Regions from separate parts of the Acidovorax facilis genome, predicted to be linked through region 2. Evidence: predicted binding sites of a transcription regulator. Region 2 holds the regulator's gene; each other region holds the start of a gene.
What was found. The regulator sigma-54, encoded in region 2, starts transcription at its own class of promoters, with help from an activator protein. The targets are predictions, from matches to a motif close to TGGCANGNAANCTGCTTT.
Positions count from the first base shown of each region.

Region 1: the regulator sigma-54 is predicted to act here: its motif matches at 5,172-5,189, upstream of glnA (type I glutamate--ammonia ligase).
Region 3: the regulator sigma-54 is predicted to act here: its motif matches at 4,879-4,896, upstream of ACQ4MJ_RS07065 (BMP family protein).
Region 4: the regulator sigma-54 is predicted to act here: its motif matches at 1,492-1,509, upstream of ACQ4MJ_RS13480 (ANTAR domain-containing response regulator).

Region 1 is NZ_CP192460.1:1,072,867-1,080,717, reverse strand. It holds gene ntrC (nitrogen regulation protein NR(I)) at 136-1,806, opposite strand; gene glnL (nitrogen regulation protein NR(II)) at 1,860-2,882, opposite strand; gene ACQ4MJ_RS04890 (hypothetical protein) at 2,975-3,493, opposite strand; gene glnA (type I glutamate--ammonia ligase) at 3,706-5,121, opposite strand; gene ACQ4MJ_RS04880 (competence/damage-inducible protein A) at 5,296-6,117, opposite strand; gene ACQ4MJ_RS04875 (EI24 domain-containing protein) at 6,114-7,052, opposite strand; gene ACQ4MJ_RS04870 (sterol desaturase family protein) at 7,091-7,851, opposite strand, start outside.
Region 2 is NZ_CP192460.1:5,130,477-5,138,327, reverse strand. It holds gene ACQ4MJ_RS23545 (THUMP domain-containing class I SAM-dependent RNA methyltransferase) at 1-247, opposite strand, end outside; gene ACQ4MJ_RS23540 (acyl-CoA thioesterase) at 244-726, opposite strand; gene ACQ4MJ_RS23535 (RNA polymerase factor sigma-54) at 794-2,383, opposite strand; gene lptB (LPS export ABC transporter ATP-binding protein) at 2,383-3,180, opposite strand; gene lptA (lipopolysaccharide transport periplasmic protein LptA) at 3,192-3,845, opposite strand; gene ACQ4MJ_RS23520 (thiol:disulfide interchange protein DsbA/DsbL) at 3,954-4,610, opposite strand; gene ACQ4MJ_RS23515 (SPOR domain-containing protein) at 4,691-5,335, opposite strand; gene argS (arginine--tRNA ligase) at 5,345-7,054, opposite strand; gene ACQ4MJ_RS23505 (PsiF family protein) at 7,258-7,626, shown strand; gene ACQ4MJ_RS23500 (DUF2214 family protein) at 7,705-7,851, opposite strand, start outside.
Region 3 is NZ_CP192460.1:1,559,817-1,567,667, forward strand. It holds gene ACQ4MJ_RS07050 (ABC transporter permease) at 73-1,134, opposite strand; gene ACQ4MJ_RS07055 (ABC transporter ATP-binding protein) at 1,154-2,710, opposite strand; gene ACQ4MJ_RS07060 (5'-methylthioadenosine/S-adenosylhomocysteine nucleosidase) at 2,711-3,676, opposite strand; gene ACQ4MJ_RS07065 (BMP family protein) at 3,817-4,827, opposite strand; gene ACQ4MJ_RS07070 (type I secretion system permease/ATPase) at 5,036-7,318, shown strand; gene ACQ4MJ_RS07075 (HlyD family type I secretion periplasmic adaptor subunit) at 7,348-7,851, shown strand, end outside.
Region 4 is NZ_CP192460.1:2,939,602-2,947,452, forward strand. It holds gene tsaD (tRNA (adenosine(37)-N6)-threonylcarbamoyltransferase complex transferase subunit TsaD) at 1-38, opposite strand, end outside; gene ACQ4MJ_RS13475 (branched-chain amino acid ABC transporter substrate-binding protein) at 149-1,315, opposite strand; gene ACQ4MJ_RS13480 (ANTAR domain-containing response regulator) at 1,521-2,147, shown strand; gene ACQ4MJ_RS13485 (CmpA/NrtA family ABC transporter substrate-binding protein) at 2,670-3,914, shown strand; gene ntrB (nitrate ABC transporter permease) at 3,951-4,901, shown strand; gene ACQ4MJ_RS13495 (ABC transporter ATP-binding protein) at 4,898-5,737, shown strand; gene ACQ4MJ_RS13500 (CBS domain-containing protein) at 5,964-6,404, opposite strand; gene ACQ4MJ_RS13505 (DUF4148 domain-containing protein) at 6,940-7,230, shown strand; gene ACQ4MJ_RS13510 (hypothetical protein) at 7,315-7,608, shown strand; gene ACQ4MJ_RS13515 (TRAP transporter substrate-binding protein) at 7,727-7,851, opposite strand, start outside.

The DNA.
Region 1 (7,851 bases), 1.4 Mb from region 2:
GGTCGGCCCAAGGAGGGCCTGCTTGTAGGACATTGGGAGGTGTGACTGCCCCGGCATCCGCCAAGACAGACCCACCTCAAGTACTACAAAATTTATAGCACTTAACGTTTTACCATCAAGCGCTAGAGGCTATTTTTATGCCTCATCGGGCGCATCCAGGCCCAGCTCCTGGATCTTGCGAGTGATCGTGTTGCGCCCAATGCCCAGGCGCTGCGCGGCTTCCATGCGGCGCCCATGGGTGGCGGTGAGGGCGGTGCGGATCAGGCGCGATTCGAACCGCCGCGTAAGGGCGTCCCACACTTCGGGCTGACCACCCGCAAGCAGCTTCTGCGCCTCGGTCTCCAGCGCCTGCTCCCAGGTCGCCGCAGTGCCAACGGTAGCAGCTATGCCGCCCGAACCCGTCGCCATCTGCGCCTCGGCGGGCCCGTGGGGCGTAGCGCCCAGCGCCGGGGTGGCAGAGGCCGCAATACCGCCCACCAGGGGCTGCGTGGCGACAGTGGCAGGTTGTGGCAGCCCTCCCACCAGCTCCACCGCCGGCGCAGGGGTTGGCATTGGGGCCGCAACGGCGTGCACGGCAGCTACCGCCGCAGACGGATCACTGCCGGGTCGGGGAGCGGGTTGGTAAAGGGGCGCCTCAAGCACTTCGGGCGGCAGATCCTGCAGCGAGATGACCTGGGCGGGCGCCATCACCGTGAGCCAGTGGCAGATGTTCTCCAGCTGGCGCACATTGCCCGGAAAGGCGAACTGCTCCAGCCGTGCGATGGCCGAGTCAGCAATGCGCTTGGGCTCCACGCCCAGTTGCCGCGCGCTTTGCTGCAGGAAATGGCGGGTGAGCACAGGCACGTCCTCGTGCCGCTCGCGCAGCGCGGGCAGGCGCAGGCGGATGACGTTGAGGCGGTGGAACAAGTCTTCGCGAAAGCCCCCCTCCTTCACGCGCCGCTCCAGGTCCTGGTGGGTGGCAGCGATCACGCGCACATGGGCCTTCACGGCGGCATGGCCGCCCACACGGTAGAACTGGCCGTCCGACAGCACGCGCAGCAGGCGCGTCTGTAGGTCGAACGGCATGTCGCCGATTTCATCGAGGAACAGCGTGCCGCCCTCGGCCTGCTCGAAGCGGCCGCGACGCTGCGTCTGTGCGCCGGTGAAGGCGCCGCGCTCGTGACCGAAGAGTTCTGATTCGAGCAGGTCCTTGGGGATGGCCGCCGTGTTGATGGCGACAAAGGGCCCGTCTGCGACCGGCGAGTGCTTGTGCAGCGCGCGCGCCACGAGCTCCTTGCCCGAGCCCGATTCGCCGGTGATGAGCACGGTGACCTGGCTTTGGCTCAAGCGGCCGATGGCGCGGAACACGTCCTGCATGGCGGGCGCCTGGCCGAGCATCTCCGGGGCTTCGGCCTGGCGCTCTTCGGTCACTTCCTCGCGCTGGCTTTCTTCGACCGCGCGGCGGATGAGCTCCACCGCCTTGGGCAGGTCAAATGGCTTGGGTAGGTACTCGAACGCGCCGCGCTGGAAGGCCGACACGGCGCTGTCCAGGTCGGAGTACGCCGTCATGATGATGACGGGCAGGCCGGGCTGCAGTTCGCGCACTTTTTCCAGCAGTTGCAGGCCGGAGCCGCCAGGCATGCGAATGTCGCTTACCAGGACCTGGGGGCCTTGCCGCGCCGGGTCTCCGGGGGTGATATCGGCCAGCGCGTCCAGCACTTCGCGGGGGTGCGTGAAGCTGCGCGTGGGCAGGTTCTCGCGGGCCAGCGCCTTTTCGAGGACGAAGCGGATCGAGGGGTCGTCATCTACTATCCAGATCGGCTTCATATGTTTTTCTTACCTTCCCTGTGGTTGCGTGTCAGGGACCGTCATGCGTTTTTTTAAGGCAAGGGAATCAGGATACGGAAATCGGTGCGACCCGGCGCGCTGTCGCATTCGATCAACCCGTGGTGGCGTTGCACGAAGGTTTGCGCCAACGTGAGCCCCAGCCCTGACCCGCCATCCCGACCCGATACCAGAGGGTAAAAAATCCGCTCTTTGATCGCATCAGGCACGCCCGGTCCGTTGTCGATGACATGCAATTCCAGTGCCAGCCGATAGCGCTGGCGACCAAACGTTACTTGTCTCGCAACGCGGGTGCGCAGTGTGATCGTCGCCTCACCCTCTGCGATGCGCTCGGTCAGCGCCTGGGCTGCGTTCTGTACGATGTTCAGCAGTGCCTGGATGAGCTGGGCGCGGTCGCCACGGAACTCAGGGATCGAGGTGTCGTAGTCGCGCAGCACCTTGAGGCCCTGGGGGTATTCCACCAGCACCAGAGACCGCACGCGCTCGCACACCTCATGGATATTGACGTCACCCACCAGGTGGGGATGGCGATGGGGTGCCAGCAGCCGATCCACGAGGCTTTGCAATCGGTCGGCCTCGTGGATGATGACCTGGGTGTACTCGGTCAGTTCGCGGCTTTCAAGCTCCATCTCCAGCAGTTGCGCAGCACCGCGAATCCCGCCCAGCGGGTTCTTGATCTCGTGGGCCAGGTTGCGGATCAACTCCTTGTTGGCCTGGGCTTGGTCCAGCAGGCGCTCCTCGCGGTCCTGGCGGGCCTGCTGCTCCAGCGGCCACAGCTCCACCAGAATTTCGCCGACCTGCTCGGCATCGGCCACGCTCACATGCACGGGCACCGGGTCCTGGTGCTGGCGCTTGAGGCTGGCTTCATACCGCAGGGCCGCGAAGTCCTTGCCCCGCGCGCCCGCCAATGCGGTCTGTAGCAAGGCGGGGTCGGTGAAGAAGGTGGAGAAGTCCACCCCCTCCAGGGTGCGGCGCGAGAGGCCGAGCGCGTTCTCCAGCGCTGCATTGGCGAATTGCACGGCGCCATCGGCGCGCAGCACCGCCACCAGGGTGGACATCAGGTCCAGCGAATGAAAGCGCCCCGTGTCGGAGGCTGGGGCTTCTGTAAAGGGTGAGGAACTCACACGCGTGCCAAACGAGAGAAAGAGATTCAGTTGGCCGGAAGACGGGCGATTTCGCGCTTGATGCCTGCGATATCGCTTTCGCTGCGGGCGACGCTGGCCTTGAGTTCTGCCGTGCGCTCCATGTAGCGCTGCGGGTTGCGCAGGTCGAGCGCGTTGCGCTCCGGCGCGCCACCGTTGTATTCCTTCACCAGCTCGGCATGGCGCGCCTCGGCCTTGCGCAACTCGGATTCGAGGATGGCACGGGCATCGGCATCGCGGGCCTTCTGGTCGTTGGTGGCGACACGGGGTGCAGACGGGGGAGATGCGGCGGGAGCTGTGCCCGCCCCAGCCCCGGTTCCCGCCGCTGGCGCTGCCGTTGCGGCGCCTGCAGGTCGGGTGCCCTGGACCACGGTGACGTTGCCTCCCTCAACCAGCTTGCAGCCGCGCTCCTTGGCCTGCTGGGCGTTGTTGGTGTATTCGTTGCCGCAACGGTAGATGCGGTCTTGCGCCCATGCGGCGGGAGCCGTCGCGGCGATCAGTAACAGGGTGATGAGCGTTTTCTTCATTCGGTTTCCTCGCACTGCCATGCAGGGGTTCGGGGAGTATCCCCCAATCACCACACATCGCCAATCCAACACCAGCAGCCCCGCACAGGGCTTTGTACAAGGATGCAACGGCCCAGCCAGTGGTTCCGTTTCAGCGAAACCCGATCCTTGAGCGCAATAAAAAAAGGCGGCCGGGGCCGCCTTTGTGAGGGTAATGGCCTGCAGGCAGGCGATTACAGGGAGTAGTACATGTCGTACTCGACAGGGTGAGGTGCCATGCGGAAACGCGTGACTTCGCCCATCTTGAGTTCGATGTAGGCATCCAGCATGGAGTCGGTAAAGACGCCACCCTTGGTAAGGAAACCACGGTCCTTGTCCAGATACTCGAGCGCTTGGTCCAGGCTGTGGCACACGGTGGGCACCAGCTTGTCTTCCTCGGGTGGCAGGTGGTACAGATCCTTCGTGGCGGCTTCGCCGGGATGGATCTTGTTTTCCACACCGTCCAGGCCCGCCATCATCAGTGCCGAGAAGCACAGGTATGGGTTGGCCGATGGATCGGGGAAACGCGCTTCGATGCGGCGGCCCTTGGGGTTAGCCACGTAAGGAATGCGGATCGAGGCCGAGCGGTTGCGGGCCGAGTAGGCCAGCTTCACAGGGGCTTCAAAGCCAGGCACCAGGCGCTTGTAGGAGTTGGTGCCGGGGTTGGTGATGGCGTTCAGGGCACGTGCGTGCTTGATGATGCCGCCGATGTAGTACAGCGCAAAGTCGCTCAGGCCGGCATAGCCGTCGCCAGCGAACAGGTTCTTGCCGTCTTTCCAGATGGACTGGTGCACGTGCATGCCGGAGCCGTTGTCGCCAGCATAGGGCTTGGGCATGAAGGTGGCGGTCTTGCCGTAGGCGTTGGCCACGTTCCAGACCACGTACTTCAGGACCTGCGTCCAGTCGGCGCGCTCGACCAGCGTGCTGAAACGCGTACCGATTTCGTTCTGGCCAGCGCCCGCCACTTCGTGGTGGAACACTTCGACCGGGATGCCCAGGGATTCGAGGATCAGGGACATCTCAGCGCGCATGTCTTGCGTGCTGTCGACGGGAGGCACTGGGAAGTAGCCGCCCTTGACGGTGGGACGGTGACCACGGTTGCCGCCTTCGAGCTTGGCGCCCGAGTTCCAGGGGGCTTCGTACTCTTCGATCTCGAACATGACCTTGCCGGGTTCGTTGGACCAACGCACGCCGTCGAAGATGAAGAATTCTGGCTCTGGGCCGAAGAACGCCGTGTCGCCCAGGCCGGAGGCCTTGAGGTAGGCTTCAGCGCGCTTGGCGATGGAACGTGGATCGCGGTCGTAGGCCTTGCCGTCACCGGGTTCGATCACATCGCACTGCAGGAACAGCGTGGTTTCTTCAAAGAAGGGGTCGATGTTGGCGGTGCTGGGGTCGGGCATGAGTTGCATGTCCGAGGCTTCAATGCCCTTCCAGCCGGCTACCGAGGAGCCATCAAATGCATGGCCGGACGTGAACTTGTCTTCGTCGAAGTGGGACACAGGCACGGTCACGTGCTGTTCCTTGCCACGGGTATCGGTGAAACGGAAGTCAACGAACTTGACTTCGTTCTCCTTCACCATCTTCATCACGTCTGCAACGGTCTTGGCCATCAGGTTCTCCTGGATAAAGCGCTTGTTGAAAAAAGGAATTTACCGAAATAAAAGCAGTTTGCGTGCCAGCTGGGTGCAGCCGCCGCACTATGAAGGAGCACTAAGGACTGCAGGCCGAGGGAGCACCCGCCGAACCGCACCAATTTAGTGCAAACCTACTATCAACACAGGGCATCACAAGCTGCGCACCAATTCAGGGCCACAATTTGCACCAAACTTGTGCAACTCCCGTTTCAGGTCCTGCCATGCAGCGGGAACGAGGGGAGCAGGACCTTTGACACCCAGTTCAATATGCCGCCCGTATTGTGGATGATCCACGCTGGGCAAACTGAACACCCGAACGTTCGGGTGCGTTTTTTCGATGCGCTCCATGAGGGGCGTCAAAGCCGCTTCCATGGCCCCATAGACCACCACCGACTGCTCGGTCTGTGGCGTGCGGTTGAAAAACGCTGCGTAGTGCTGGTCCAGCACCCACTCGATCATCGGCCAGGCCATGACAGGGAATCCAGGAACAAAATGCACGGCCCCTCCACGACCGCCCTCGCAGCTGAACCCGGGGATCTTGTTGTAAGGGTTGGGAATGATGTGGGCACCTGCCGGAAACAGCCCCATGTTGAGCCGGTGCACGTTGTCGGGACGGTCCGGCTCATACGTCACACCCTGCTCCTGGGCCACGTCCTGCATGCGCTCGCGGATCAGAGCCTCAGCGTCGGGGTGTAGTACCAGGTCCCGGCCCAGGGCACGCGCGGCGCATTGGCGGGTGTGGTCGTCTGGCGTTGCGCCAATGCCACCGCAGGAAAACACCACGTCACCCGACGCAAAAGCGCGCTGCAGCGTGGCCGTGATGCGGTCCGGGTTGTCGCCCACGTAGTCGGCGTAGGTCAGCGAAAGCCCTCGCGCTGACAGCAGTTCAATGACCTTGGGCATGTGCTTGTCGGCACGCTTGCCAGACAGGATTTCATCACCCACGATGATCAGACCGAAAGATGGGATCATGGTGCAGGGCTTCCGTTGGCAGGAGATGGGGGGGCAGAAAGAACAGCAGTGGGCGACGCCGCAGGCGGCAGCGCGGAATGCGCGGGCTCCCCCGCGTCTGCAGCCTTCGGTGTAGACACTTCAACGGGTGTTAACCCTGTGCCCTCTGCGCGCAAGCGCTCCAGGGCTGCCAGGCAATAGTGGGTGAACCAGAGGGAAGAGAACGCAAAAACCAGGGTGTAGATCCAGATCGCAAGCGGCACCAGAATGAAAAAAGCCGCAGCAAAGACCACGCCTGAGGCCCACACGATGCTGGGCGCCGCCCCGAGGTAGCCGGTGAGAATGCCAATACCCAGCAGGCTGCTGCGGTGGCGGCGGAAAATCTCTTGCCGCTCTTCCTTGCTGGCATGGTCAGCCAGCGCATCAAACACCATCACGCGGTAGGTCAGCCACCCCCAGATCAAGGGGGGCAGGATGAGCACCAGGGGTGGCACCAGCCACAGGGGCACCGACACCACCAAGGCAATCAATGCCAGCACGGTGGAGCTGACCGACCAGGCCACGCTGGCGATGAAGGAGCCACCCTTCTTGCGCTCCAGCACAGGGAAGCGCCGATCCGCCACCAACGCCACCAATGCGGGGGTCATGAGGACCGCGACCACCAGCAGCGAGACCACCACCAAAGCCGGAGCCACCGCCAAAACCACCATGAGGGGCGCCACGACGGAGGTGACATCACCCAACCCCCACCCTTGCAGCCAATTCCAGAAGCTGGCCAGAAGCGGAGAGGCATCCAGCAGCGCGCGCATGCCCTGCACGGCTCCGTCCCAATAAAAATAGCCCAGCCCCAACGCCAGCCCCACCATCAGCAGCAACGGCAAAACGGACAGGGCCATGACGCGGGGCCGCAGGCAATAGGCCGCAGCACGCCAGAAAGAATCAAGCAAAAGTCCCATGCCGACAAGCATACCTTCTTGACCGCGTGGAGGGTCTTTCAGGCCTTGCCCAGCAGCCTAAGAACACCCCGCCATTGCTGCGACCAAAAGCCCTTGCCATAGTCGCGCAAGCGCCCGTCTGGCCCCGGCTCCACCTGATCGCGCACGCCCGTGGGATCAAAACGCAATTCAAAGTTGGCCGTGCGCATCAGCATGTCCCACCAGGGCAGCAATACGCCGAAGTTGTGCCCGCCCAGCACCACGCGGTATCTGGCGCCCTGCGCAGCAGCCTCCCCTGACAATGGCTTGACGGTCTCATGGCCAATTCCGATGCTGTGGTGCAGCCGGTGAAACCGCGGACTGATCCACAGCCGCTCGCCCCAGCGCCCAAACCACAGGCGCACATTGGCGTGCTGAAAGCTCTCGCTGAGCTGCGTGATGGCCACGATAGCGATGAACTGTCCAGGTGCCACACCGATGAGCTGCGCCACCACCACCAAGATGGTGTCGCGCAGCACGTCGTCCAGCAGATGGTTGCGGTTGTCGCTCCACATGGTCATCTGGCGCTGCGCGTGGTGCAAGGAATGCAGGCGCCACCACCATTCAAAGTGGTGCTGCCCCCGGTGAATCCAGTAGTCCACGAAGTCGAACACCACCAGGTACAGCAGCAGGCTGACCCAGGGTACGTCGGTGAGCCCAGGCCAGAGGCCATCAAGCTGGAAGGTACTGATGCCAGCCACTCGCAATGCCCCAAAGATGGAATCCATCAACGGGTCCACCGCGAGGAAGAGACCCAGGCGAAACAGCCCCAGCCGGTGAA
Region 2 (7,851 bases):
CGCTGGCCATGGCATAGAGATCGTTCTCGGAGCGGTACGGGCGGTGCGCCAACTGCACCAGTACGCGCTGGGCCAGTCGGCTGTGCAGGTTGAGCAGCAGCGCCTCGCGCCACGAGGCGCGCAGCAGCACGCCGCCGCGGCCGACGAGCAGGTCTTGCCCCGTGAGGCCGGTGATGCCATGCACCTCGTCGGCCAGAAAGCCCTCCACACCAGCGGCGCAGGGGAGAAAAAGTTGGAGTTGGTTCATGTCGATGGGGAGGATACGCGCTCAGACAATGCGTGGGAATCCGGCGTTCCCGCGCGGGCCAGCAGCAATTGGCGGATGGATTCGGGGATCGGCGCCACCTTGCGGTCGGCCTTGCCGATGAAGACGATGCCGATCTTGCCGCGCGCCACCTCGCGGCCTGAGGTCTTCTCGGTCATGCAAAACACCAGGTCAAACCCATAGCGGTTGAAGTCCGCAGGCGCCATCTCCACGCGCATGGTTTCACCGTGGAAACCTTCGGACTTGTACTGCGCCACGATGTCGCCGACCACGATGGACAGCCCGCCCACGTCGGCCTCGGGGTAGCCCAGCGACTGGAAGAAGCGCACCCGCGCTTCAGAGACCAGGCTCAGCAGTTGCGCGTTGTCCAGGTGCCCGCCTTGGTTGACGTGGCTGATGTAGATCTGCAGCTCGGTGGCAAAGCCGAAGTGCGGGGGGAGGTCGAAGACGATGCGGGCCATGGTGGGGTGGCGGATAGAAAAACGAAAAATTCAAACAGGGCGAGCCATGCGCCCCCAACCGGGGTACCTACAGCGCCTTGCGCAGGTTGGCCGGCGCGATCTTGAGCGCCTCGCGGTACTTGGCCACGGTGCGGCGTGCGCACTCGATGCCCTGTTCCTTGAGCATCTCGGCGATCTGGCTGTCGGACAGCGGCTTGGCGGGGCTTTCTGCGGCCACAAACTGCTTGATGAGGGCGCGCACGGCGGTGCTGGACGCGTTGCCGCCGGTCTCGGTACCCAGGCCCGAGCCAAAGAAGTACTTCAGCTCATACGTGCCAATTGGCGTGGCCATGTATTTGGCGGTGGTCACGCGGCTGATGGTGGATTCGTGCAGGCCCAGTTCGTCGGCGATGTCGCGCAGCACCAGCGGGCGCATGGCCAACTCGCCGTGGGTGAAGAAGCTTTTTTGCCGCTCCACGATGGCGCGCGAGACGCGCAGGATGGTGTCAAAGCGCTGCTGGATGTTCTTGATGAACCAGCGGGCCTCCTGCAGGCGCTGCTGCATGCCCTGGTGGCCCTCGCCGCCCTTGTGGCCGCGCAGGGCGCCAGCATAGATGTCGTGCACGCGCAGGCGCGGCATCACATCGGGGTTGAGGCTGACGATGAAGTTGTGCTGGCCATCGCGTCCATTGGCACGCCCGGCTTTGCGCACGATGACATCGGGAATGATGATGTTGCGCTCCACGTCGGCAAAGCGACGGCCGGGGCGAGGCTCCAGGCGAGCGATCAGCGCCATGGCGGCGCGGGTGCGCTCTTCGCCGTCGCCACACAGCTGCGTCAGGCGGCGGATATCGCGGCGGGCCAGCATCTCCAGCGGCTGCTGACAAATGCGCAGCGCGGTCTGCACCGTGTCGGGGTCAGCATCGCTGTCCTCGTCGGCAGCCAGCGCCGTGAGCTGCAGCGTCAGGCATTCGGCCAGGTTGCGCGCACCCACGCCGGTGGGCTCCAGGCTTTGCAGCAGGCGCTGGGCCACGGTGAAGCGGTGCACCAGCTCTTCGATTTGCTCCAGGTCGTCCGGCCCGGCCAGGCTGATGGCCAGCTCTTCCAGCGGCTCTTCGAGGTAGCCGTCGTCGTTGAGCGATTCAATGAGAAAACGCAGCGCGGCGCGGTCGATCTCGGACAAGCGCAGCGCCAGCGCCTGACGGTGCAAAAAGGCGGTCAGCGATTCATGCGAACGGGCCAGCTCGGTGGCGTCGGCCTCGTCGCCTTCGGAGTCGTTGCGGTTGCGGGCGGGCGCATCCCCGCCCCACTCCGCGTCGTTGGGCGCCATTTCTACCGTGCCGTCACCGCTCCAGTCAGGCTCGTCAGCGCCAGCACTCGGTGCTTCAGCATCATTTTGGCCTTCAGCGCTTGTGCTGCTTGCGCTGCTAGCTCCTGAAAATATAGCATCATCAGCACTGTACTCATCAGGCTGCGCGGGCGTGTCGGCGGCTTCCAGGCCAAACTCCTCGCGCGGAGCTTCGTCGGCATTGCGTTCGAGGAACGGGTTTTCGTCGAGCATCTGCTCGACTTCCTGCGAGAGTTCGAGCGTGGACAACTGCAGCAGCCGGATGGACTGCTGAAGCTGGGGGGTCAATGCAAGATGCTGCGAGACGCGCAGCGAGAGTCCAGGCTTCATCACATCCTGAAGTGTTCGCCAAGGTAAACACGTCGTACCTCGGCGTTGTCCACGATCTCGGACGGCGTGCCCTGCGCGAGCACGCGGCCATCGCTGATGATGAAGGCGTGGTCGCAGATGCCCAGGGTTTCGCGCACATTGTGGTCGGTGATGAGCACACCAATGCCCCGCGCCTTCAGGAAGCCGATGATGCGCTGGATCTCGATCACGGCAATGGGGTCGATGCCGGCAAAGGGCTCGTCCAGCAGGATGAAACGCGGTTGAGTGGCCAGGGCCCGGGCAATCTCGACGCGGCGGCGCTCGCCGCCGGACAGGGCCATGGCGGGCGAGGCGCGCAGGTGGTCCACGCGCAGCTCCTGCAGCAGGGCCGTCAGGCGCTCCTCGATGGCGTCGCGCGAGAGCGGCTGGCCGTCATCACCACGCTGCAGTTCCAGCACGGCGCGCACGTTCTCTTCGACTGTGAGTTTGCGAAAGATCGAGGCTTCCTGCGGCAGGTACGACAGGCCCAGGCGCGAGCGCCGGTGGATGGGCATGTGGGCCACCGATTGGCCGTCGATGCGGATGTCTCCCTCGTCGCTGCGCACCAGGCCCACGATCATGTAGAACGAGGTGGTCTTGCCCGCGCCGTTGGGGCCGAGCAGCCCCACGACCTCACCTTTTTGCACGACCAGCGAAACGTCCTTGACGACCTTGCGGCTGCCATAAGACTTCGCCAGGTGCTGCACCTCCAGGCGGCTGCCCGCCTGGGAATCAGGCCCCAGGCGGCTACCCGCCTGAGTGTCAGGGCCGGTACTCACAGCGGGCCCACTCACTTGGCGCCGCCGCCAAGGCTGTTGCTGGGGCGCAGCGCCGGGGCTGAGGCCGGGGACGCCGCCTCGGGGGCCGCCGCAGCGGGCGGTGGATCTTTGGGGGCCAGCACGGCGCGCACGCGGCTGCCCGGTGCGGGGGCATCGCCCGCAGCGTTGGTGGCGGTGCGCTTTCCGTCCACGGAGAACACGTCGGTCAGGTTGTTGTAGACAATCACGGCGCCGGTGATCTCGTCGCTGAGCACAGCGCCCCGGTAGCGGCGCAGCTCGGCACGGGTGATGAAGCGGACGTTGTCGGCCTTGCCGTCGTACTCGATGACTTCGCTCTCGCCTTCAATGAACTCCTCGGGTGCTCCCGGCAGGGTGTCGCGCTTTTGCCGGAAGAAGGCGCGCTTGCCGGGCTCTGCCGTGACCACACCGTACTGGTAGCCATCGGCATCCTGGCGCACATCCAGCCGCGCGCCGCGCAGCACGATGGAGCCCTTGGTCATGACCACGCGGCCAGAGAACACGCTGGTCTGCTTGAGTTCATCGTGGCGCAAAGCGTCCGCCTCGATGTTCATGGGCTTGGCGCGGTCGGCCTTTTCGGCATGGGCCACACCGAAGGTGCAGGCCAGGGCCGCGAGCAGGAGGATCGGAAGGAGGCGATGGTTCATAGGGCACGAATCTTGCAATCATTGTAGCCACCCCGTCGCGTTCCTCCATGAAAAAAGCCCGCATGTGCGGGCTTTTGCCAATGGGAACCGGCGGCCGGGCGAAAACCGTCAGCCTTTGCGGGCCACTGCCGCCAGATGTTCCACCACCTGCAGCACGTTTTGCATGCTGCCCGCCATGGTGCCATCGGTGTAGAACTTGCCCGCCACACCCATCGAGGGCACGCCCTCCACACCGTAGGCGTCCTGCAGTTGCGAAGCACGGCGAACCTGGTTGGACACGCTGAACGAGGTGTAGATTTCCTTGAACTTGGCGGCGTCCACACCCTGTTGGGCCACCCAGGCAAAAATTTCGTCGTCCTTGGCCAGCTTCTGCTTTTCCACATGGATGGCGCGGAACACCTTGGCGTGCAGGGCTTCGAGCTTGCCCATGCCTTCCAGGGCGTAGTACAACTTCTGCTGGGGCACAAAGCTCGCGTTGAAGGCCACGGGCATACGACGGACGGAGAGGTCCTTGGGGGCGGCCTTGACCCAGGCGTCGAGCGCGGGTTCAAAGGCGTTGCAGTGGGGGCAGCTGTACCAGAAGAACTCGATCACATCGACCTTGCCCGCAGGCGCGTCGGGCGCTAACGGCTTGTCAAGCCGCCGGAAGTCCTTGCCCTCCTTGAACTGGCGGGCCTGAGCCAGCGCGGGGGTGGCCACTGGCAACGTCAGGGCGGAAGCGGCAACCGCCGAGGCGGCGGACAAAGAAAACTCACGGCGTTTCATGACAAAGACTCTCCTGTTACAGGTCTGGGGGATGTGAGCCATGCCCCCGCAAAAAGTTCAGCCACCCGAAGTCTGGCGCGTCAGCGCTGCACGCGCACCAGCGCCGACTCCAGCCCGGCACCATCGAGCTTCTCCTTGAGCTGCTCGGCGTCGTCGCGCTTGGTGAACGGCCCCACACGCACGCGGAACACCGCCCGGCCATTCTGCTCACGCTCGCTCACGCGGGCCTCCCAGCCCAGCATGGCCAGCTTGGCGCGCTGCGCATCGGCGTCCGCCTGGGTGCGGAAAGCCCCGGCCTGGACAAAGTAGTCGAACGGGTCCAGATTGCCCTTGGCAGCAGCCTTGGCCACGGCCAGATCGCCCAGCGGGTCGGCGCCAGGCTTGGTTTCAGCCTTGGCCTCGGGCTTGCTGGCAGCGGGCTTGGGTGCGGGCGCCGATGCCACAGCCCGCGCATCCGGCGCGGCTGGGGTGGGCGCCGAGGCAGCCACAGCGGGCGGGGCTGCCGGGCGAGCCGGGTTCTTGCCATACAAAGGCGAATTGGGATCCCAGTTCTTGTTCTTCTGGGTCTCGGCGGCGTCCATGTCCACGCCCCGGCCATTGCCCTTGTTAAGGAAGGGGACCGGCACCTTGGTCACGTACACCGCCACAGCCAAGGCAGCGCCCAGGCCCACGATGACCCCAACGATAAAGCCGACGATGGTCCCGCCCGTCTGTTGTTTCTTCATAGTGACTGCTTACATTCTGGCTGGAGCCGACACGCCCAGCACGGCCAGGCCATTGTGCAATACCTGCGCGGTGGCGGCGACCAGCGCCAGGCGAGCCTTCTTCACGGCCTCGTCGTCCACCAGGATGCGCTCGGCGTCGTAGTAGCTGTGGTAGCTGGCGGCAAGGTCGCGCAGGTAGAAGGTCACATCGTGCGGGGCTTCGCCGTCGGCCGCAGCCGTGAGCATTTCGGGGTACTTGGCCAGCTGCAGCATCAGCGCCTGGGCCTGTGGGCCTTCGAGAGCCGACAGATCGACGTCGTGCAGCGAAGCCACGTTGCCACCGCCAGCCTCTTGCCACGCGCGCAGCACCGACTGGATGCGGGCATGCGCGTACTGCACGTAGTACACGGGGTTGTCGTTGTTCTGCGCCACGGCCAGGTCCACGTCGAAGGTGTACTCGGTATCGGGCTTGCGGGAGAGCAAGAAGAAACGCACGGCGTCCTTGCTGGTCCATTCGATCAGGTCGCGCAGCGTGACATAGCTGCCTGCGCGCTTGCTGATCTTGACCTCTTCACCGCCCTTGACCACACGCACCATCGTGTGCAGCACATAGTCGGGGTAGCCCTGCGGAATGCCCACGTCGGCCGCTTGCAAGCCCGCGCGCACGCGGGCAATGGTGCCGTGGTGATCCGTGCCCTGGATGTTGACGACCTTCGTGAAGCCACGCTCCCACTTGGCGATGTGGTACGCCACATCGGGCACGAAGTAGGTGAAGGAGCCGTCCTGCTTGCGCATGACGCGGTCCTTGTCGTCGCCGTAGTCCGTGCTTTTCAGCCACAGCGCGCCATCTTGCTCGTAGGTCTTGCCATTGGCGACGAGCTTGTTCACCGTGGCCTCGACGCGGCCGCTGGTGTACAGGCTGGACTCCAGGTAGTACTCGTCAAAGTGCAGGTTGAACGCCTGCAGGTCCTTGTCCTGCTCGTTGCGCAGGTAGGCCACGGCGAACTGGCGGATATTGTCGTAGTCCTCGACGTCGCCGTTGGCCGTGAACTCGCGGTCGTCGGCCTTCACCGTGGCCTTGGCCTTGAAGGCCTCGGCAATGTCGGCGATGTAATCGCCGTTGTAGAAGTTCTTGGCCAGCGGGTTGTCGCTGTCGGTGGGCCAGCAGTCGTCGCCGGGCTTGAAGCCCTTGGCGCGCAGCTGCGTGCTCTTGGTCAGCGTATCGATCTGCACGCCCGCGTCGTTGTAATAGAACTCGCGGTGCACCTTCCAGCCCTGGGTGCTGAACAGGTTGCAGATGGCATCGCCTAAAGCAGCTTGGCGGCCGTGGCCCACGTGCAGCGGGCCGGTGGGGTTGGCCGAGACAAACTCGACCAGCACGCGCTGGCCGTTGTCGGGTTGATAGCCGAAACGCTCGCCAGCGGCCAGCACCTCGCGCACGACTTCCTGCTTGGCGGCGGGCTTCAAGCGGATGTTCAGAAAGCCCGGTCCGGCGATTTCAATGGCATCCACCCAGCGGTTGAAGGCGGGCGTGGCCTCCAGTGCGGCCTTGAGCTGTTCACCCAAGGCGCGGGGATTGAGCTTGAGCGGCTTGGCCAGTTGCATGGCGGCGGTGCAGGCGAAGTCGCCATGGGCCGCCACCTTGGGGGATTCAAACGCCGCCTTGGCGCCAGCGCCAGGGGACAGGACTTCCAGCTCGGCCGCAAGCGCAGCGAGCAATTCATTTTTGGCTGTGAGCATCGGCGGATTTTACGGGGCCGGGCCGGGGCGCCCACCGAGCATGCCGCCAGCAGCGCCAAAGCAGCCCTGCGCAGCCAGTACGCAACAGATCGTAAAGAATCATGGCCTGGCCTGCGGCGTGTCAGCCCCGTCTCCAGAGCATACGTTGTAATCGGGCAATCCGACGCAGGTTGCGTCAGATGCCACACTCTACTGGAGCCCCTATGAACAAGCTTCTCTCCCTGACAGCCCTGAGCCTGGTCCTTTCGTTCGGCGCAGCCCACGCTGCCGACGCCCCTGCCGCCGGAGCCAAGGCTGCCGCCCCGGCCACGGCAGCAACCCCCGCCACGCCGGCAGCGCCTGCGGCATCGGCCGCCGCGCCCACCAAGCAGCAGACCCGCATGGCCACCTGCAATGCGGAAGCGGCGGACAAGAAGGGCGACGAGCGCAAGGCTTTCATGAAGACCTGCCTGAGCAACAAGCCAGAAACCCAGCAAAACAAGATGAAGGCCTGCAACGCTGACGAAAAAGCCAAGACGCTCAAGGGCGACGAGCGCAAGGCCTTCATGAGCGAATGCCTGAAGAACAAATAAGCCCTGCCAAAACAAAGAAAGCCGCTGCCCGTGAGGGTCAGCGGCTTTTTTGTGGGCGGAAGGTCTTTCTTGCGACGCCTACCAGCCCCGCGCCCAGAACACCGCGATCACCGCCACCACCGGCAACACGTGGGACTGGATCATCACGAGGCGGCGAACTTTTTTCACCTCCAGCGCGTCAGGCAGTGCCCCCGTGCTGCGCAGCGCATGGCGCCAGCGGCGAAA
Region 3 (7,851 bases), 1.9 Mb from region 2:
AAGGCATGATGGACGCGCGGTAACGGCCCATTTTTCTTGAAATTTTGGTGTGAATGAAGGTTCATGCCGCCCTCACTTCCAGCGCACGCGGTACTGCGTGAGCAGCCCCGCCACCAGCACTGCGATCAGCGAGGTCGCCACGATCACATCCGCAATGTAGGTCGGCACACCCACCGCGCGGCTCATGCTGTCAGCCCCCACCAGCACGCCCGCCACAAAGGTGCCCGCCGCAATCACGCCCAGCGGGTGGAGCCCCGCCAGCATGGCGATCACGATGCCGCTGTAGCCGTAGCCGGGGGACATGTCCAGCGTCACATAGCTGGTGCGGCCCGCCACCTCGATGGCCCCCGCCAGCCCGGCCAGACCGCCCGAGAGCAGGGCCCCCAGCACCACCGTGCGGGTGATGGGCACGCCCGCAAAGGCCGCTGCCCGCGCATTGGCCCCTGCAGCGCGAATGTCAAACCCCGGCACCGTGCGCGCCAGCAGCGCCCACAGCATCACGGCCAGAGAGATGGCCCACAGCAGCCCCGTGTGCAGCCGCGTCTGTGGCACCAGCTTGGAGAGCTCCAGGTCGCCCTGCAGCGCCACACTCTGCGGCCAGCCCATGGAAAGCGGGTCTTTCATCGGCCCATCCAGCAGGGCCGACACCAGCAGCAGCATGATGAAGTTGAGCAGCAGCGTGGTGACGACCTCGTCCACCCCCAGCCGCGCCTTCATCAGCGCCGGGCCCAGCAGCAGCGCGGCCCCGGCCAGCGCAGCCGCCAGCATCATGAGCGGGAAGAGCAGGTAGGGCGACCACTCCAGTCCCGTGCCGCCGTGCATGCCGCCCACGGCCACGGCGGCCAGCGCGCCTGCATAGAGCTGACCCTCAGCCCCAATATTGAACAGCCGGGCGCGGAAGGCCACGGCGGCTGCCAGCCCGGTCAGGATCAGCGGCGTGGCGCGGGTGAGGGTTTCGGTCAGCGCGAACACTGAGCCGAACGCGCCTTGCAGCAGCAATGCATAAGTCTGGCCCACGGGCGCACCGGCCCACAGCACCAGCAGGGCGCTGACGATCAATGTGAACACCACGGCGCCCACCGGTGCCAGCACATAGGCGGCGGGGGAGGTGTGGTTGCGTTTTTCGAGTCTCATGGATTTTTCTTGTTGTCGCTCAGTGGGTCGCACCGGCCATGGCAAGGCCGATGGCTTCGCGCGTCCAGTCTTCTGCGGGCCGGGCCTCGCTCAAGTGCCCGTCGTGCATCACTGCCACGCGGTCGCCCAGCGCCAGCACTTCGTCCAGGTCGTCGGAGATCAGCAATACCGCAGCGCCACTGTCGCGAGCGTTGATGAGCTGCTGCTGCACAAACATCACCGCGCCAATGTCCAGCCCCCAGGTGGGCTGGTGGGCCACGATGAGCTGGGGGGCGGGCGCGGTGTTGCCCGCGCCATTCTGTGGCGGCATCAGCGCCCGGCCTAGGATGAGCTTTTGCATGTTGCCGCCCGACAGCGACCGCGCAGGCGCATCCGGCCCGCCGCCGCGTACGTCAAAAGTCTTGGCCACCCGCTCGGCATGCTGTCGTGCAGCGCCGCGCTTGACCCAGAAGGCGCGGAACCACGGGTGCGAAAACCAGTGGCTGCGCAGGCGTTCGGAAACCGCGTTCTCCCACACCGGCAAATCGCCGACCACACCCACGGCGTGGCGGTCTTCGGGGATGCGGGCCACGCCTTGGCTGACCAGCCAAGCGGGCCGGGCTTGCAGAGGGGCGCCGCGCAGGGTGACCGCGCCGGAGGAGGCCGCACGCACGCCACACAGCACATCGGCCAGCGCCACCTGGCCGTTGCCGCTGACGCCTGCAATTGCCACGATCTCGCCCGCGCGGAGCGTGAGGGACACATGGTTCAATCGATCGCGCCCCGTGGGGGCAGTGCTGACGTTGCTCAGGGTGCAGACAGGCTCGCCTACATGCTGTGCTGGGCGGCGCTCGGCCGCCTCTATCGCATGGCCCACCATCCACTGCGCGAGCCGCCCCTGCGTTGTGCCCTGTGCAGGCGCCTCGGCCACCAGTTTGCCCTGGCGCAGCACGGCCACGCGGTGCGATACGCGCAGCACCTCGCCCAGCTTGTGGCTGATGAAGATGATGGACAGGCCTTGCGCCACCATCTGAGCGAGGGTGTCGAACAGTGCCTCGCTCTCCTGCGGGGTGAGCACGGCAGTGGGTTCATCCAGGATCAGGATGCGGGCGCCCCGGTAGAGCGCTTTCAAAATTTCGACCCGCTGGCGCTCGCCTACCGAGAGACTGCCGACCTTCGCATCGGGGCTCACTGGCAGGCCAAACTGCTGCGAAACGGCCAGCAGCTTGGCCCGCGCTTCGCTGCGGCGCGAGAAGGGCTGCCACAGCGGCTCGCTACCCAGCAGCACGTTGTCCAGCACCGTGAGGTTGTCGGCCAGCGTGAAGTGCTGGTGCACCATGCCAATGCCCGCCGCCAGCGCCGCACGCGGTTGGCCGGGCGGCAGGGGCTGGCCGAAGACTTCGATGCTGCCTTCGTCGGCCACGTAGTGCCCGAAGAGGATGGACATCAGCGTGGACTTGCCCGCGCCGTTTTCGCCCAGCAGGGCCAGTACCTCGCCACGTGCGAGGGCCAGGCTGATGCTGTCGTTGGCGACGAGCTTGCCGAAGCGTTTGGTGATGCCCGACAGGCGCAGGACGGGCGCTGTGGTGGAGTCCATCTACTTCCAGGCCGCCAGAAACGCGCGCAGCACCTTGGCAGAATTGGCCGCCGCCAGGCCCATGAAGGTGCCCATTTCGTTCTCACCCTCGCCACCACCGGCCAGGTCGCTCAGCGAGCGGAAGGCGATGTAGGGCACGCCATTGCTGTGTGCGACCATGGCGGTGGCGGCGGTTTCCATGTCGAGCACGTTGGCCTCGAAGGTCTTGAAGGCGTACTCGCGGAAGGCCTTGTTGTCCACAAAGGCCTGGCCCGACACGCCGTTGCCGCCCACCACCAGTTGCGGGCGCTGCTTCAGGCAGTTGGCGGCTACGCAATGTTCCAGACCTACGTTTTGCAGGCTGCGGGCGGTGGCCAGCATCTTGGGGTCGGCTTCAAACCAGAATTTTTTGGAGAGCTTGGGCTGGGCGGCCGAGCGCACTTCCACGGGGCGCGGGTGCATCATGCCGAAGGCGGGCATCGTCAGCTCGCTTTTCATCCAGGCGGGGGCGCTGTACTGGCCAGGTTTGTCTTCACGCGCCATCAGCCACTCCATGTACTGGCCCCACTGCGCGGGCACCGTGACGTCGCCAATGTGCAGGCTGGGGTTGACGCCGCCCGCGATGCCGCTGAAGACCACATGACTCACGTTGAAGCGGTCCAGCACCAGCTGGGTGTTCATGGCCGCGTTGGTCATGCTGATGCCTGAGAGGAAGACCACCACGGGTTTGCCTTCGAGCGTGCCGGTGGTGAACTCCACGCCGTTGATGCTGTGTTTGGCGGGCCGCTGCACCTGGGGCAGCAGTACGGTCAGCTCAGGGGAAAAGGCGGAGATGACGGCGATGCGGGGCGTGTCGTCCAGCCGCACAGCCGTCTTGCCGGGCGCGGTGGCGGCACAGCCTGCCACCACGGCGGCGAGGGTGAGGGCGCCCAGCAGGCGTGTGCACCGGGAGATCAGGGAGGGCTTGGCGGCGGAGAGGGATTGCATGGGTGTGGTGCCTCGTCAAAGAAAAACAGCGGTGTGCGCAGTCAACGCGAAAAAAACAAACAGGCCACCGCTTTGCTGGGGTGGCCTGTGCACAGACTGGAACAGGGGCGGGCAGGGTGGGTGCCCGCTACATTCAGTGCCTACTTGGCCGTCGATTTTGGCTGGCTGTCGTCCACCTTAACGGTGAACTTGCCCGCCAGGATGTCGGCCTCTTTCGCCTTGACCTTGGCCACGATGTCGGCGGGCACCTTCTTCTCGAACGTGCCCAGCGGCGCGAGTTCAGAGCCCTTGTGCTTCATCATCGAGTACGGGCCGTAGTCTTCGGCGGTGAACTTGCCTTCCTTGACCAGCTTGAGCGCACGGTCGATGCTGGGCTCCATGTGCCAGATGGCCGATGCCACCACCGTGTCGGGGTACTGCGGCTGGGTGTCGATCACGTTGCCGATGGCGAGCTTGCCCTTTTCCTTGGCCGCGTCGCTCACGCCAAAACGCTCGGCGTAGAGCACGTCGGCGCCCTTGTCGATCATTGCAAAGGTGGCTTCCTTGGCCTTGGGCGGGTCAAACCAGCTGTTGATGAAGGTGATGGTGAACTCGACCTTGGGGTTGGTCTCTTTGGCGCCTGCCATGAAGGCGTGCATCAGGCGGTTGACCTCGGGGATGGGGAAGCCGCCCACCATGCCGATCTTGTTCGTCTTGGTCATGCCGCCCGCGACCATGCCGCTGAGGTAAGCGGGTTCCTGGATGTAGTTGTCGAACACGCTGAAGTTGGGCGCCTGCGGCTTGCCGGAGGAGCCGAGCAGAAAGGACGTCTTGGGGAAATCCTTGGCCACCTTGCGGGCGGCGGCTTCCACCGCAAAGGCCTCGCCCAGGATGAGCTGGTTGCCGCCGGTGGCGTATTCGCGCATCACGCGCTCGTAGTCGGCGTTGCTGACGTTTTCGCTGGCCTTGTATTCGATCTCGCCACGTGCTTCAGCGGCCTTCAGGGCCTTGTGGATACGGCTGACCCATTGCTGCTCAAAAGGCACTGTGTAGATAGCCGCGACCTTGAGCTTGGACTGCGCGAAGGCCAATGAGGGCGCCATCGCCATGGCAGCCCAGAGGGCCATGGAGGTGCAGAGCAGGCGTCCGGTGAATATGCGGCGAGTGGTCATGGTGGGGTTCCTTGTGGAATGCAACAAAGGTGTAAGAAGTGTGCTCGGGCATAAGCAATAAGCATGCACACAATCCCTAGCGTGCCTCCTGTGCGCGCGGTATGCAAGTCTTCAAACATTCTGTTTCAAGAACCTGCGCTGAACGCAAGCCGATTACAAAGTTTTCAGATTCGTTGCACTTAGCATCCGGCCCCTAAAAGGGGAGAAGATGTCAAAACATGAAGCAGGGGATGCGTGCATCCCCCCTGTGGCCGCGCCCGCGCCCGAATCCGTAGCGCCGATCCAATTGCCCCAAGTTGGCGCGCCTACTTGCGATGCCTTGGTGGCGCTGGCGTTGATAGCGCGCTTTCACCAAATAGCCGCAGACCCCGCCACCCTGGCCCACCAACTGGGCCTGCAGCCCAGCCAGAGCGCCAGCACCGACGACGTGCTGCGGGCAGCCAAACACCTGGGCCTTAAAGCCAAGCTCTCGCGCACCACCCTGGAGCGGCTGCCCCTGTCCCCTTTGCCCGCCCTGGCCCTGCTGCGCGCGGACGATGGTTCGGCTCGCACCGTGGTGCTGGCCCAATGCGATGGCCAGCGGGTGCTGCTGCAAGACCCTGGCGCCAGCGGCACTGGGGGCCGCCCCGTCATTGAATCCCTGGAGGTGTTCGCCGCTCAATGGACGGGCGCGCTTATTTTGGTCACCAGCCGCGCCAGCCTGGCGGGCGACCTCGCCAAGTTCGACTTCTCCTGGTTCATCCCCAGCCTCATCAAACACCGCAAGCTTTTGGGGGAGGTGTTGCTGATCTCCTTCATGCTGCAGCTCTTCGCCCTGGTCAGCCCCCTGTTCTTCCAGGTCGTGATGGACAAGGTGCTGGTGCACCGCGGCATCACTACCCTGGACGTCCTGGTGATCGGCCTCGTCGTCGTAGTGGTGTTCGAGAGCGTGCTCAACGGCCTGCGCACCTATGTCTTCAGCCACACCACCAGCCGCATTGATGTAGAGCTGGGTGCCCGGCTGTTCCGGCATTTGGTGCAGCTGCCCCTGGCGTACTTCCAGGCGCGGCGCGTGGGCGATTCGGTAGCCCGGGTGCGTGAGCTGGAGAACATCCGCAGCTTCTTGACCGGCAATGCCCTCACTGTCGTGCTGGATGTGCTGTTCTCGGTGATCTTCATCGCCGTCATGTTGTTCTACAGCGTGCCGCTGACGCTGATCGTGCTGGTGAGCCTGCCCCTGTACTTTGGCCTGAGCCTGGCCATCGTGCCCATCCTGCGCAAGCGGCTGGACGTTAAATTTGCGCGGGGTGCAGAGAACCAGTCGATGCTGGTAGAGACCGTGACCGGCATCCAGACCGTCAAGGCCAGCGCGCTGGAGCCATCGTTCGCCCGCCGCTGGGACAACCAGCTTGCCGCCTACGTCAGCGCCAGCTTCAAGACCCAGAACCTGGCTAGCTGGGCACACGAAGGCGTCAACCTGATCGGCAAGCTCGTCAACGCCGCCACCCTGTGGTACGGCGCCCACCTGGTCATGGGCAACGAACTCACCGTGGGGCAGTTTGTGGCCTTCAACATGTTTGCCCAGCGCGTGGCACAGCCCATCATGCGCATGGCCCAGCTGTGGACCGACTTCCAGCAGACCGGCATCTCCATGGCCCGCCTGGGCGACATCCTGAACACCCGCACTGAAGTGCCCCCTAGCAGCGCCGCCCAGCTGCCGCCCATCAATGGCCGCATCACCCTGGATGGCATCCACTTCAGATACCGCCCCGAAGCTGCCCCGGTGCTCGGCGGCGTCAGCCTGGATGTGCGCCCCGGCGAAGTCATCGGCATCGTGGGCCGCTCGGGCTCCGGCAAAAGCACGCTCACCAAATTAGTCCAGCGCCTGTACACCCCCGAGCAAGGCCGCATCCTGGTCGATGGCATCGACATTAGCCTCATCGACGCCGCCCAACTGCGCCGCCAGGTGGGCGTGGTGCTGCAAGAAAACCTGCTCTTTAACCGCAGCGTGCGCGAGAACATCGCCATTGCCGACCCCGCCGCCCCGATTGAAGCAGTCGTGCACGCCGCCCAACTGGCCGGCGCCCACGACTTCATCAGCGAACTGCCCGAAGGCTACGACACCCTGGTGGGCGAGCAGGGCGGCAGCCTCTCAGGCGGCCAGCGCCAGCGCGTTGCCATTGCCCGCGCCCTGTTCACCAACCCCCGCATCCTCATCCTGGACGAAGCCACGAGCGCACTCGACTACGAATCCGAAGCCATCATTCAGCGCAACATGCAGCACATCTGCCAGGGCCGCACCGTGCTCATCATTGCGCACCGCCTGTCTGCCGTGCGCCATGCCAATCGGATCATCGTCATGGACAAGGGCCGCATCGTGGAAGCCGGCCCACACGACGCCTTGATACAAAAGCAGCAAGGCCTGTACGCCCACCTGTGGCGCATGCAGGATGGGAGCCGGGCTGGGCCACCAACTGGTAGTGCCACACCGGTCCCGGAGGCAGCGGCATGAACAGCGCAACAACAACAACCGCACCCACGATGGCAAACGCGGCGGCCCCCGCCACCCCGCGCCACCCCGCCATCGAACTGCTGGCCCGTTACCGCGCCATCTTCAAAGCCGCCTGGCAGCATCGCCATGAGCTGGCTGGCCCCGCCCGGCTGACCGACGAGCAGGCCTTCCTGCCCGCCGCCCTGAGCCTGCAAGAAACTCCCGTCCACCCCGCACCCCGGCGCATTGCCTTTGTGCTCATGGCGCTGTTCCTCATCGCCCTGGCCTGGGCCATCTTCGGCAAGATCGACATCGTGGCCGTGGCCCCCGGCCGCATCATCGTCAGCGACCGCACCAAGGTCATCCAGCCCTTGGAGCGCAGCGTGGTGCAACGCATCCTGGTCAAAGACGGCGACCATGTGGAAGCAGGCCAAGCCCTGGTGGAGCTGGACCCCACCACCGCCCAGGCCGACAAAGCCAGCCTGTTTGAGACTCGCAAAGCCGCCCAGTCCGACTGGCTGCGCGCCCGGGCCTTGCTGCAAATGCTATCAAAA
Region 4 (7,851 bases), 2.2 Mb from region 2:
TCGCACGAAGATTCAATACCGAGGATCAGCAAACTCATGCCCCGAGTGTAAAACCCGGCCCCGTTCAGGGTCGGATGCAAAAACCCCTGCTGGCAGTCGCCAGCAGGGGTTGTGCGGATGGATGGCGCCTGACGACCTGGTGGCTTGGCTACCAGCGGTCCGAACGCATGCGCAGTTCCCAGCTTCCGCTGCGCAGTTCATACACGCCCACGGCGCCGTAGCGCTGTTCGCCCTTGTCGTCCCAGGTCATGGTGCCGATCACGGGCGCATAGCCGTTGATGCTGTGCATGGCCTTGGTGATCGCTTTCGGATCGGCCGACTTGGCCTTCTGGATGGCGGCTGACAGCACATAGGTGCTGTCGTAGCTGTAGTGGCCGCCATAGGCCGGGGGCTTCTTGTAGGCCTCGATGTACTTTTCAAGGAAGGGCTTGCCGGTGGTGAACTCCTTGGCTTCCAGTACGGGCGATGTGGCGTAGACGCCTTCGACCATGCCCATGGCCTTGGTCATGTCGGTGGTCTTGATGGTGTCCCCGCCCAGCAGGCTAACCTTGGTGTGGTCAACCTTGCGCAGGGCTTCGAGCAGAGCCAGGGCCTGAAAGTCGTTGAGGGTGGACACGATGACCTCGACCTTGGCGGCCTTCAGCTCGCCAGCCAGTTCATCGAAAGCCACCGTCTTGTCGTCAAACGACTTGCGCACCACCACTTCCTTCTTTTCAGCCTTGAGCTGCTCGGCAGCACCGTCGGCCAGGCCCTTGCCGTAAGGCGTGCCATCGTCCAGCGCAGCGTAGCGGGCGGCACCCAGCTGTGTGGCGGCAAACGAGCCGATAGCGCGCGCCTGCAAGGTGTCATTGGCCACCATGCGGAAGGTGGTTGGGAAGCCGAGTTGCGTGAACTTGGGGTTGGTGGAGATGGCGATCTGGGCGATGTCCTTGGCGGCGTAAATCGGGGCCGTCTCAATGCTCACCCCCGAATTCAGGTGCCCGATCACCGCCACCACGCCCGAGTCCACCAGCTGCAGCGCCACGGTCTTGCCGGTGGCGGCGTCGGCCTTGTCGTCCACCGACACCACCTCCAGCGTCACACGCTTGCCGTCCACGGTGTAGCCACCCTTGTTCAGTTCCGCCACGGCCAGGTTGACGCCGTTGAGCAAATCCTGCCCCAGCGCGCCCAAGGGGCCGGAGAGGGGCTGGGCCACGCCGATCTTGATGGTGTCGGGCACCTTGCTGCAGCCTGTCAACACCAGCAGCGCGGATACCGCCACGGTGGTCAGGGCCAAGCCGGCAGAGATACGCCGCCGGTCAATGTGCTTGTTCATGCAAATCCTCTTGAATGGGTCAATGTGACCAGATGTATATGCGATGCGACCGGGTAGCTGCTATCGGGTATGCCCTGCCCATCGACAAACTATTAGCAAGTTTCAGGCCTTGGAAGCGGCCACAACCTCCTGCCAGCCTGCAGCCCCGGAACGCACCGCTTCGATGCACCATTTTGTGGCGTAAAAATTGCTTATGCTCCTGGGTATGAACGAGTCTCTGCGCATCGTGGTGGTTGCCCCGGATCTGGCAGTCGCCGACCCCGCCGACGAACACGCCGTACTTCAGGCGGAACGGTCGCGGGCGCTGCGCATTGGGTTGCTGGAGAACAACTTCAACCTGGTGGCCACCCTGCCTGCCGATGTCTTCCTGAGCGAGCGCATCGCCCAGCTGCAGCCCGACCTCATCATCGTGGACGCCGAAAGCGAGGCGCGCGACGCGCTCGAACATGTGGTGATGGCCACGCGCGACGAGCGCCGCCCCATCGTGATGTTCACCAACGACGAGGACACCTCGCACGTGAAGGACGCGGTGGCGGCGGGCGTGTCGGCCTACATCGTGGCGGGCCTGGCCCCCCAGCGCATCCGCCCCATCCTGGACGTGGCCATGGCGCGCTTCCAGCACGAACAGGCCCTGCGTGCCGAACTGGCCGACGCCAAGACCGAACTGAAAGACCGCAAGACCATCGACCGCGCCAAGGGCCTGCTCATGCAGCGCCAGGGCCTGAGCGAACAAGCCGCGTACGAGAAACTGCGCAAGACCGCCATGGACAAGGGCCTCAAGCTGGTGGACGTGGCCCAGCGCATGCTCGATGTGATGGATCTGCTGGGGTAGAGATAGGGAACAACCCCCTGAGCGGCTGCGCCGCTTCCCCCTTCTCTCGAATCGCTGCGCAATTCGGGAAGGGGGACGATGCCCTCGCTGCGGGGCGACCCTTGCTTGACATCCCTCGCCTGGGTCGCGCCCGGGTCCACCGGCTTCTCCCCAAATGGTGCGCCGCACAAATGCAGTGCAGCACTCGGCGCGCGCACCATCTCCGCAAATTTACAAGCCAAACTGGCCGCTACCGCCTTATAAATAAGCACAAACAGCTACTAATTTGGTAGCAGATCATGCGCTGTATTGGAGCAAGGCCGGTATGAAAAAGGCTGGCACACTGCTTGCTTTAACCCTGGCAAGACCAAAGACGGTCCCACCACTGACAGCACTGACCCAATGGCGGGCCGGTGCTGACACAAAGCCCCCCAATGGGCTTTGCCATGGACAAAGGCGTCCCTCTCCGAAGCTCGTTTGCGCATGCAACCAGGCCAGGGGAGGACGCCTTTTTTGTTTTCTAACGCACCGAGGAACCGCCCCATGACCGATCTGTTGAAAACCAGCCTCAACCGCCGCACCGTGCTGCAGGCCGCCACCGTGGGCGCAGTGGGCGTGAGCCCGGCACTGCGTGCCCTGGTGCACGCCCAGGGCTCGGACGCCCCAGAGAAAAAGGAAGTCAAGATTGGCTTCATCCCGCTGACCGACTGCGCCAGCGTGGTGATGGCCTCGGTGCTGGGCTTTGACAAGAAGTATGGCGTGACCATCATCCCCACCAAGGAAGCGTCGTGGGCCGGTGTGCGCGACAAGCTGGTAAATGGCGAACTCGACTTTGCCCACGTGCTGTATGGCCTGGTGTACGGCGTGCACATGGGCACGGCCGGCCCCAAGAAGGACATGGCCGTGCTGATGAGCCTGAACAACAACGGCCAGGCGATCACGCTGTCCAAGGCACTGGCCGACAAGGGCGCAGTGGATGGCCCGTCCCTGGCCAAGTTCATGGCCGCCAACAAGCGCGAGTACACCTTCGCAGGCACCTTCCCGACCGGCACCCACGCGATGTGGATGCACTACTGGTTGGCCGCCGCCGGCATCAACCCGCTGTCGGGCGCCAAGCTGATCACCGTGCCGCCACCCCAGATGGTGGCCAACATGCGCGTGGGCAACATGGATGGATTCTGCGTGGGCGAACCCTGGAACCACCGCGCCATCATGGATGGCATCGGAGTGACCGCCAACACCACCCAGGACATCTGGAAGGACCACCCCGAGAAGGTGCTGGGCACCTCGGCCGATTTCGTCAAGAAGAACCCCAACACCACCCGCGCCGTGATGATGGCCGTGCTGGAGGCCAGCCAGTGGATTGACGCCAGCCTGTCCAACAAGATGAAGATGGCCGAAACGGTGGCCCAGAAGTCCTACATCAACACCAGCGTGGACGCCATCAACCAGCGCATCCTGGGCCGCTACCAGAACGGCATGGGCAAGACCTGGGACGATCCCAACCACATGAAATTCTTCAACGACGGCGCGGTGAACTTCCCCTACCTGTCGGACGGCATGTGGTTCCTGACGCAGCACAAGCGCTGGGGTTTGATCAAGAGCCACCCCGATTACCTGGCCGTGGCCAAAGAGATCAACCAGGTGGACCTTTACAAGTCGGTTGCCAGCGCCATGAAGATCAACGTGCCCAAGGACCCGATGCGCACCGCCAAGCTCATGGACGGCGTGGTGTGGGACGGCAAAGACCCCGCCAAGTACGCCGACAGCTTCAAGATCAAGGCGTAAGCGCCCTGCCCCGCCCACCCTGCCAAGGAGAACACCATGGTCAGTGCCGTCTTTCACTCCCCGTTGGATGCAGCCCCCGTGGCTGCACAGAACGCTATGAATAATGTAGCTATCAACGCTTCACCAGCAAGCGCCAGAAGCCAAAAACAGTCCAAAACTGAAGCAACGGCGAGCCCCGCCCCTGCCAGTCGCGACTGGGCGGCCCTGTCGCGCAGCTTCTGGATGGCGGTACTGCCGCCGCTCTGTGGCCTGGGCCTGCTCATCGGTCTGTGGGCGGTGGTATCCACCACCACCGGCGGCAGCATCCCCAATCCGGTGGAGACGTGGAAGCAGGCGCTGGAAATCTTCAGCAACCCGTTCTACCGCAATGGCCCCAATGACCAAGGCGTGGGCTGGAATGTGCTGATGTCGCTGGAGCGCGTGGCCGTGGGCTTTGGCATGGCGGCGCTGGTGGGCATTCCGGCGGGCTTCGTGATCGGGCGCTTCAACTTCCTGTCGCGCATGTTCAACCCGCTCATCAGCCTGCTGCGGCCGGTATCGCCTCTGGCGTGGCTGCCGATCGGTCTGCTGGTGTTCAAGGGCGCCAACCCCGCCGCCATCTGGACCATCTTCATCTGCTCCATCTGGCCCATGATCATCAACACCGCCGTGGGCGTGCAGCGTGTGCCGCAGGACTACATGAACGTGGCCCGCGTGCTGAACCTGAGCGAGTGGAAGATCGCCACCAAGATCCTCTTCCCCGCCGTGCTGCCCTACATGCTGACCGGCGTGCGCCTGGCCGTGGGCACCGCGTGGCTGGTGATCGTGGCGGCCGAGATGCTGACCGGCGGCGTGGGCATCGGCTTTTGGGTGTGGGACGAGTGGAACAACCTCAACGTCAAGAACATCATCATCGCGATCTTCGTGATCGGCATCGTCGGGCTGGTGCTGGAGTTTGCGCTCATCAAGCTGGCCACCGCATTTACGTTTGAAGAGGTGAAAGCATGAACACGACCACCACGGCAGCATCCACACACCCCTCCATGAGCACCAAGTTCATCGAAGTCCACGGCGTCGAGCAGACCTTCAAGACGGCCAAGGGCCTGTTCCCCGCGCTGCGCGACATCAACCTGACGATTGCCAAGGGCGAGTTCGTCGCGCTGATCGGCCACTCGGGCTGCGGCAAGTCCACGCTCTTGAATCTGATCGCCGGGCTGACCACGCCCACCAACGGTGCGCTGCTGTGTGCCAACAAGGAGATCAAGGGCCCCGGCCCCGAGCGCGCCGTGGTGTTCCAGAACCACTCGCTGCTGCCCTGGCTCACCTGCTTCGACAACATCTACCTGGCCGTGGAGCGCGTGTTTGGCGGCAAGGAAAGCAAGGCCCAGCTCAAGGCCCGCACCGACGCCGCACTGGCCCTGGTGGGCCTCACGCCCGCTGGACAAAAACGCCCCGGTGAAATCTCTGGCGGCATGAAGCAGCGCGTGGGCATTGCCCGGGCACTCTCCATGGAGCCCCAGGTGCTGCTGATGGACGAGCCCTTTGGCGCGCTGGACGCCTTGACCCGCGCCAAGCTGCAGGACGAATTGCTGGAAATCGTCACACGCACCCACAGCACCGTGGTCATGGTGACGCACGACGTGGACGAGGCCGTGCTGCTGTCCGACAAGATCGTGATGATGACCAACGGCCCGGCCGCGACGATTGGCGAAGTGCTGACCGTCGACCTGCCCCGCCCCCGCAAACGCGTAGAACTGGCCGAAGACCCGCAGTACGTGCACTACCGCAAGGCGGTGATCGATTTCCTCTACACCCGCCAGGGGCACGTCGAAAAAGCTGCTTGAACCGCTGGGCTCCAGGCCCGACAACACGGCAAATCAAAAGGGCTCTGACCAGATCGGTCAGAGCCCTTTTTCGTTTTATCCCCATGGCAGGGCCGTCGCACGCGCGCAACCCCAGGCCAGCGCCCCCGCGCAAGGGCCGCCCCGCCGCGCTGGGGGCGTCCCCCTTCTCGAATCGCGCAGCGATTCGAGAAGGGGGAAGGCGCGCAGCGCCTCAGGGAGTTGCCCTTTAATGCGTTCCGGTGATGTACTGCTCCAGCTGTTCAATGATGAATTTCTGCTCGGAGATGATGTCCTTGACCAAGTCCCCGATCGAGATCATGCCCACGAGTTTGCCGTTGTTGTCCACCACGGGCAGGTGGCGCAGGCGGCCGGTACTCATGATCTGCATGCACTGCTCGCTGGTCTGCTCGGGCCGCACAAAGCGTACCGAGGTGGTCATCACATCGCGCGCCAGCGTGGCGGCTGACGTGCGGCCCAGCAGGGCAATCTTTCGCGCGTAATCGCGCTCTGTGAAGATGCCCACGATGGCATCCCCCTCGGTAACCACCAGGGCGCCGATGCCCTTGTCGGCCATGAGCTTGAGCGCATCGAACACCGACGCCGTGGGCGCAATGGTGTGGACAGTGGCGTCCGGTTTGGACTGAAGAATTTTGGCGACTACGGTCATGGAACCTCCCTCGTAACACCTGGAACAGGTACAGAGAGATTTCAGCCCATAAGCCCAACGGGCGCAAGCCGCGCAAGCCCGATTTATCCCGCTTTTGGGCCCGGTGTGGCAACAGCGATGCATATGTTTCGACCCTGTTGCATTCGGCCTAACCCGAAACAAACTGAAAAGAACCGAAACGGCGACGAGACGACGCCGCAGCGCCGGCCGGGCACGATACAGCCCATGTCCAACGCACTTCCAAAGGAATCAACGCCCACCCTTCTTGCCTCGGATCGATCGCTTGCGACCGGCTGCGGGCCTGAGATTCTTCTCATTGGCCACAGGCAGGAAACAAGCGTCCAGATTGTTTCCAAAACTGGAACAGTTAGTTTGCGACCAGCTGGTTTTTCTTCATCCACCTGCGGCGTACAGTTCATCCCATCGATGAGCCGAACCCGCAAGGCGACTCACCGAACCCGGTGCGAAGCACGTTGTTTTTGATCTTCGCTCCGGCTTTTTTGAGACGCTTTTTTTAACTTCAAGGACTTTCATCATGAACAAGACTGCACGTTTTCTCTCTATCGCCGCTGTGGCTGCTTTCGCTTCGTTCGGTGCGCAGGCTGACGAAGCTGATGGTTCGCAATTTGCCCTGCAATTCGACACGAACCGCACCCGTGCCGAAGTGGTTGCCGAAGCCGCCGCCGCAGTCCAAATGCGCAGCCAGGAGCCAGCAGGCTCCCGCGTGGTGACCTACAAGTCCACGGTAGACCGCGCTGCAGTGCGTGCCGAAGCTGCCGCACAAGCCATGCGCACTGGCCGCGTGGGCCCCGCTGAAGGCGGTTGATTCACCTTTTTGAATCCACGGCTTCGCGCTTCACGTATTCCAGACACCTCGTCCCCATTTTTTGAATTTCACAGGAGTTTCACCATGAACAAGACCGCACGTTTCCTCTCCATCGCTGCTGTTGCCGCTTTCGCTTCCTTCGGTGCCCAGGCTGACGAAGCCGATGCATCGCAATTCGCCACGAAGTTCGAAACCAGCCGCACCCGCGCTGAAGTGATGGCTGAAGCCTCCACCGTGCCCCAGACCAGCGGCGCCATCCCCGTCGGTTCGCGTGCTCTGGTCTACACCTCCACGGCTGACCGCAATGCAGTGAATGCTCAGGCTGTGGACGCGCTGCGCACCGGCAAGATCTCTTCCGGCGAAATCGGTTCGCTGTAATTTGCCGGGTCTGCGCCGTGGCGCAGACCCTGAATTGCAAATGCAAAAAGGCCGAGGCCCCGCATGGGGCCTCGGCCTTTTCTATTGCCGGGGCTGAGCCCCGTCAACAAGCGTTGGTTTACTTGCCAGCCCGCGCCTGCGCCACAGCGCCCTGCACATCCTTCCACAGGCTTTCACCCACATTGGCGGCAATGCTCGCGTTCACGGCGCTGAGCTTTTCGCGCATGCGGTTGGCTTCGGCGG